DNA from 2 places in the Isoptericola nanjingensis genome. Region 2 is predicted to be linked to the other one. Evidence: predicted binding sites of a transcription regulator. Region 2 holds the regulator's gene; the other holds the start of a gene.
What was found. The regulator LexA, encoded in region 2, represses DNA repair genes until DNA is damaged. The targets are predictions, from matches to a motif close to TCGAACANNTGTTCGA.
Positions count from the first base shown of each region.

Region 1: uvrA (excinuclease ABC subunit UvrA) is a predicted target of LexA. The motif match lies at 2,185-2,200, and genes of this name have one in related genera.

Region 1 is NZ_JBNOZL010000003.1:192,152-195,555, reverse strand. It holds gene uvrA (excinuclease ABC subunit UvrA) at 1-2,155, opposite strand, end outside; gene ACQP6G_RS06350 (YciI family protein) at 2,305-2,601, shown strand; gene ACQP6G_RS06345 (TerC family protein) at 2,660-3,404, opposite strand, start outside.
Region 2 is NZ_JBNOZL010000001.1:91,235-94,638, reverse strand. It holds gene ACQP6G_RS00445 (ATP-dependent DNA helicase) at 1-304, shown strand, start outside; gene ACQP6G_RS00440 (L-lactate dehydrogenase) at 314-1,273, shown strand; gene lexA (transcriptional repressor LexA) at 1,299-2,129, opposite strand; gene ACQP6G_RS00430 (LysM peptidoglycan-binding domain-containing protein) at 2,307-2,714, shown strand; gene nrdR (transcriptional regulator NrdR) at 2,826-3,311, shown strand.

The DNA.
Region 1 (3,404 bases), on a different contig from region 2:
AGATCTTGCGGATCCGGTCCCACACGCCCGTGTAGGTGGCCGGGTTGGACCGCGGCGTGCGCCCGATCGGCCCCTGGTCGACGTGCACCACCTTGTCGAGCTGATCCACGCCCGTGACCCGGGTGTGCCGGCCCGCCACCTGGCGCGCGCCGTTGAGCTCGTTCGCGAGCACGGTGTGCAGGATCGAGTTGACCAGCGTCGACTTGCCGGACCCCGAGACGCCCGTGACCGCCGTGAGCACGCCGAGCGGGAACGACACGTCGATCCCCCGCAGGTTGTTCTCCCGGGCGCCGACGACCGTGACCTTCCGGCCGGGGTCGGTCGCGCGACGCTCCGCGGGCAGCGCGATGCTGCGCCGGCCGGAGAGGTAGGCGCCGGTCATCGAGCCCTCGGCCTCGAGGAGCCCGGCGTAGTCGCCCGAGTGCACGACGCGGCCGCCGTGCTCGCCCGCGCCCGGGCCGACGTCGACGATCCAGTCCGCCGCGCGGATGGTGTCCTCGTCGTGCTCGACGACGATCAGCGTGTTGCCGAGGTCCCGCAGGCGGGTCAGCGTCTCGATGAGGCGGCGGTTGTCGCGCTGGTGCAGCCCGATCGACGGCTCGTCGAGCACGTACAGCACGCCGACGAGGCCCGAGCCGATCTGGGTCGCGAGCCGGATGCGCTGGGCCTCGCCACCCGACAGGGTGCCCGCCGGACGCTCGAGCGACAGGTAGTGCAGGCCCACGTCGACGAGGAAGCCGAGCCGGGCGTGGATCTCCTTGAGGACCTCGGCCGCGATGGCGCGCTCGCGCTCGCCCAGCTCGAGCCCGTCGAGGAAGGTCTTGGCCTGGTCGATCGGCAGCCGGCACACGTCCCAGATCGACTTGCCGCCGACGGTGACCGCGAGGACCTCGGGCTTGAGCCGTGCCCCCGAGCACACGGGGCACGGGACCTCCCGCATGTAGGCCTCGTACTTCTCCTTCGACCAGTCGGACTCGGTCTCCCGGTGCCGGCGCTCCAGGAAGGTCACCGCGCCCTCGAAGCCGGTGGAGTACTGCCGCTCGCGGCCCCAGCGGTTCTTGTACCGCACGTGCACCTGGTGGTTGCGGCCGAACAGGATCGCGTCACGGGCGCGCTGCGGCAGCGCGCGCCACGGCACGTCCATGGAGAAGCTCATCTCCTCCGCCAGCGCGGTGAGCACCCGCTCGAAGTACTCCGACGACGTCTGCGCCCACGGCACCACGGCACCGTCGCGCAGGGTCCTCTCCTCGTCCGGCACGACGAGGTCGGCGTCGACCTCGAGGCGGAAGCCGATGCCGGTGCACTCCGGGCATGCGCCGTACGGGGCGTTGAAGGAGAACGTGCGGGGCTCGATCTCGTCGAGCGCGAGCGGGTGGTCGTTGGGGCACGCCCGCTTCTCCGAGAACTTGCGCACCCGGTCGAGGTCGTCGATGTCGGCGTCGACGAGCTCGACCATGACCAGGCCGCCCGCGAGCCGCAGCGCGGTCTCCACCGAGTCGGTGAGCCGGCGCTGGACGCCGTCGCGTGACACGAGACGGTCGACGACGACCTCGATGTCGTGCTTGAGCTTCTTCTCGAGCGTGGGCGGGCTGGTCAGCTGCACCACCTCGCCGTCGACCCGCGCGCGGGCGAAGCCCTGCGTCTGCAGCTCGGCGAACAGGTCGGCGTACTCGCCCTTGCGCCCGCGCACGACGGGTGCGAGCACCTGGTACCGGGTGCCCTCCGGCAGCTCGAGGAGCTTGTCGACGATCTGCTGCGGCGTCTGCGAGCGGACCGGCTCGCCGCACACGGGGCAGTGCTGCGTCCCCGCGCGGGCGAAGAGCAGGCGCAGGTAGTCGTAGACCTCGGTGATCGTGCCGACCGTCGACCGCGGGTTGCGGTTGGTCGACTTCTGGTCGATCGACACCGCGGGCGACAGGCCCTCGATGAAGTCGACGTCGGGCTTGTCCATCTGACCGAGGAACTGGCGGGCGTACGCGGAGAGCGACTCCACGTAGCGGCGCTGCCCCTCGGCGAAGATCGTGTCGAACGCCAGGGAGGACTTCCCCGAGCCCGACAGCCCGGTGAAGACGATCAGCCCGTCGCGCGGGAGATCGAGCTCGATGTTGCGCAGATTGTGCTCGCGGGCGCCGGAGATGACGAGGCGGTTGCTCACCCGGGCATCCTACGTCGGCGCGCCGACATTCGTACAGGCGTTCTATACCTTTCGGGGTCTTTTCGCGTGCCTGACCGGTCACACCCGGTCTCCCGACCCGCTCCTGGACGTCCCGGGCTCGCGACCGCGCGGGGTGCTTGGATGCGGCCATGTCCGTCTACGCCGTCACGTACGTCTACGTCACCGACCCCGACCGCCTCGCGGAGGTCCGTCCGGAGCACCGGGAGTTCCTCCGCGGCCTGCACGAGAGCGGCACGCTGCGCGTGTCCGGCCCGCTGCCCGCGACGCCGGACGGCGAGCCCGGCGGCGCGCTCCTGGTCGTCGAGGCCGACGACGCGACCGGCGCGCTCGAGCTGCTCGCGGCCGACCCCATGCGGCGCGAGGGTCTGGTGGCGCACCGCGCGGCGCGGGAGTTCGTGCCCGTGATCGGCGGCTTCGCCGCCTGACGCCGGACGCGCGCGGGCCCCGGACGGCGTGCCGTCCGGGGCCCGTGCGCTCGTGTCGTCAGCGGCCCGAGGACTCCGGCCCGGAGGACGCGGGAGCGGTGCCGGGCTCCGACGCCACGTCCTGCGCCTCCGGTGCCGGCGTCGTCGACGACGCCGCACCCGCGGCGTCGGCCGCGCCCGCCGGCGCCGCGTCCTTCGCGGCGACCGCGGCGGTCCGCCGCGTCTTCGCCAGGCTCGCGACCGTCGCGATCGCGATCGAGCCGAGGATCACGGCGAGGGACAGCCAGATCGGGATCTCGGGTGCCCAGGCGACGTGCTCGCCCCCGTTGATGAACGGGAGCGTGTTGGTGTGCAGCGCCTCGAGGATGAGCTTGACGCCGATGAACCCGAGGATGACCGCCAGGGCGATCGGCAGGTACACCAGCCGCTCGAGCAGGCCGCCGAGCAGGAAGTAGAGCTGCCGCAGGCCCATGAGGGCGAAGATGTTCGCGGTGAAGACGATGAACGGATCCTTCGTCAGCCCGAAGATCGCGGGGATCGAGTCGAGCGCGAACAGCAGGTCGGTCGAGCCGATCGCGACGAACACCACGAGCATCGGGGTGAACAGCTTCTTGCCGTCGACCACCGTGCGCACCTTCGCGCCGTCGTACTCCTGGCTCACCGGCAGCACGCGGCGGAGCAGGCGGATCGCCACGTTCTCCTTGAACTCCTCCTCGTCGTCGCCTCCCGCCACGAGCTTGACCGCCGTGTAGATGAGGAACGCGCCGAAGAGGTAGAACACCCACACGAACTGCTCGAGGATC
Region 2 (3,404 bases):
GCTCGTGGACAGGATCCCGTTCCCGCGCCCGGACGACCCGGTGAAGGCGGCGCGGGCCCGGTCGGTGGAGCAGGTGGGCGGCAACGGGTTCATGCAGGTCTCAGCCACGCACGCCGCGCTGCTCCTCGCGCAGGGCGCCGGCCGGCTCGTGCGCACGGGCGAGGATCGCGGCGTCGTGGCCGTGCTCGACCCGCGCCTCGCGACCGCCCGCTACGGGTCCTTCCTCACCCGCTCCATGCCCGACTTCTGGCCGACCACGGACGGGGAACTCGTCCGCGCTGCGCTCCGGCGCCTCGACACCTAGCGTGGGGCCGTGGACGAGACACGCAGGACGACCAAGCTCGCGATCGTCGGAGCGGGCGCGGTGGGCTCCACCCTCGCGTACGCGGCGCTGGCCCGGGGCGCGGCCCGGTCCGTCGCCCTCCTGGACGTCAACCGCGCGAAGGTCGAGGCCGAGGTGCTCGACCTCCGGCACGGGGGCATGTTCATCCCTCAGGCCGAGATCGACGGCTCGGACGACGTGGAGGTCTGCCGCGGCGCCGACATCGTCGCGGTGACGGCGGGGGCCAAGCAGAAGCCCGGACAGAGCCGCCTCGACCTGGCCGAGGCGACGGTCGGCCTCACGCGGTCCATCCTGCCGGGCCTCCTCGAGGTGGCCCCGGACGCCGTGTTCCTCATGGTCACCAACCCGGTCGACGTCGTCACCTACGCCGCGCAGGAGATCAGCGGCCTGCCCCGGGGGCGGGTGTTCGGCAGCGGGACCGTCCTCGACTCGTCGCGGCTGCGCGACGCGCTGGCCCGCCACTGCGGGGTGGCGGTCGGGAACGTGCACGCGAACATCGCGGGCGAGCACGGCGACTCGGAGATCGTGCTGTGGAGCTCCGCGACGATCGCCGGCGTGCCCCTCCTGGACTGGCGGCCGTTCCGGGGGCACCCGCCCCTGGACGAGGCTGCCCGGCGGCGCATCGCGACCGACGTCGTGGAGTCCGCCTACCGCGTCATCGCCGGCAAGGGGGCCACCAACTACGCGGTTGGCCTGGCGGCCACCCGGATCATCGAGGCGGTGCTCAACGACGAGCACCGCGTGATGAACGTGTCCTCGCGCCTGGACGACTTCTACGGCATCAGCGACGTCTGCCTGTCGGTACCGTCGCTCGTCGGCCGCCGGGGCGTGGCAGAGACGATCGACACCCCGCTGTCGGACGACGAGGTCGCCGGGCTGCGCGCGTCGGCCGAGAGCATGCGGGCCGTGCAGCAGCGCCTCGGGTTCTGACGGCCCGGGGCCGCACCGGCGGTACTCAGAGGCTGCGGAGCACCGCCACGACCCGGCCGAGCACCTGCGCCTCGTCGCCCGGGATGGGGGAGTAGGCGGCGTTCTGCGGCAGCAGCCAGGTGTGCCCGTCGGCCTGCTTGAAGGTCTTGACCGTGGCCTCGCCGTCGATCATCGCGGCGACGACCTCGCCGTTCTCGGCGACGGGCTGGCTGCGCACGACCACCCAGTCGCCGTCGCAGATCGCGGCGTCGACCATCGAGTCGCCCGCGACCTTGAGCAGGAACAGGTCGCCGTCGCCGACGACCTGCCGGGGGAGCGGGAAGACGTCCTCGACGACCTGCTCCGCGAGGATGGGGCCTCCGGCGGCGATCCTGCCGACCAGCGGGACGTAGGACGGGGCCTGAGCCGGCTGCGCGTCGGACGCGGCGAGCGACCCCGCCACGTACCCCGGGGCGGGGTCTGCCTCGGGCGCGGCCCTGTCGATGGCGGGTGCCTCGGGGTCGACGACCTCGATCGCGCGCGGCCGGTTGGGGTCGCGGCGCAGGTAGCCCTTGCGCTCGAGCGTGGTGAGCTGGTGCTTGACCGAGGACGGGCTCGCCAGGCCCACGGCCTCGCCGATCTCGCGCATGGTCGGCGGGTAGCCACGTGCCTCGACGGAGCTGCGGATGGTCTCGAGCACGCGCCGCTGGCGGGGCGTGAGGCGGTCGGACGACGGCGAGAGCTCGCTCACCGACGCCAGCGCGGTCGTCGAGGCGCCGGCGGTCGTCGTGGCCGCGCCGTCGAGGGTCTCGTCCTGGGCAGCCCATGGCGTCGCCGTCGTCGTGGACGCCGGGGCCTGGTCCCGTCCGCTGGTCATCGCGTTCTCCGTCCTGCAGGGCGCGGCCCGTGGGCGGGCCGATGAAATCCGACAAACCTTCCATCGCGCTGTCGGCCACTCTAAGCCAGTTCCGGCCCGACATCAAACATCTGTTCGATCGGGCCTCGACCGTGTCGCCGGGACGTGGTACACCTAGTACAGCAGTTCGACGTACAGGTGTTCGACGAACAGACGTTCGACGGAGCGGCCGCCCCGGGCGGCACCGCGTGGACCGGAGGCAGGACGATGCAGAACGCACGCAGCACCAGCGACGCGCACGGTTTCCTCGGGCTCGGAGGGCTCCGACTCACCCGCAGGGGCCGGGTGGTGGTCGCGGCCCTCGTGCTCCTCGTGCTCGTGGGAGCGGGCTTGTTCGGCCAGCGCGCCGTCGCCGAGTCGCCGGGCACGGGCGTCGAGGTCCGGCTCCAGACGGTGGCGCCCGGCGACACCCTCTGGCAGTACGCGCAGCAGGTGCGTGACACGGGCGAGGATCTGCGTGACGTGGTCGCCGAGCTCCGCGACCTCAACGGGCTGACGTCGGCGGAGCTCCAGACCGGGCAGGTCGTGGTGCTCCCGCTGGACTGACGGCGAGGATCGGCCCCGCCGCGGGGGATCCTGCTTGCGCGGACGGTCGCCCGCCGCTTACCTTGTCGGGCAGCCGGGCGCCGGTCCGGAGCCGAGCGCAGGAGACCAGCGATGCACTGCCCGTTCTGCCGCCACGCGGACTCGCGAGTCGTCGACTCGCGCACCTCCGACGACGGCTCGTCCATCCGTCGCCGGCGTCAGTGCCCCGCGTGCCAGCGCCGGTTCACCACGATCGAGACGGCCAGCCTGTCGGTGGCCAAGCGCTCCGGGGTGACCGAGCCGTTCAGCCGGGACAAGGTGGTGGCGGGCGTGCGCAAGGCCTGCCAGGGCCGGCCGGTGAGCGCCGACGACCTCGCCGTCCTCGCGCAAAAGGTCGAGGAGACCCTGCGCGCCTCCGGCCGGCCGGAGATCGAGGCGAACGAGGTCGGCCTGGCGATCCTCGGGCCGCTGCGCGAGCTGGACGAGGTCGCCTATCTGCGCTTCGCCAGCGTCTACCAGTCGTTCGAGTCCCTCGAGGACTTCGAGTCGGCGATCAGCTCGCTGCGGGCGGAGCGGGACGAGCGCGCCACCGCCGGGAGCGGCGGCACGACCGCCTGACGCCCGGGTCGCCCGGTCCGGGCGAAATGCCCTGGCGCCGGGTGACGGCCCGGGGCATGCTGGACGGCACCAGGTGCTGCGTGGCCCCGCCGC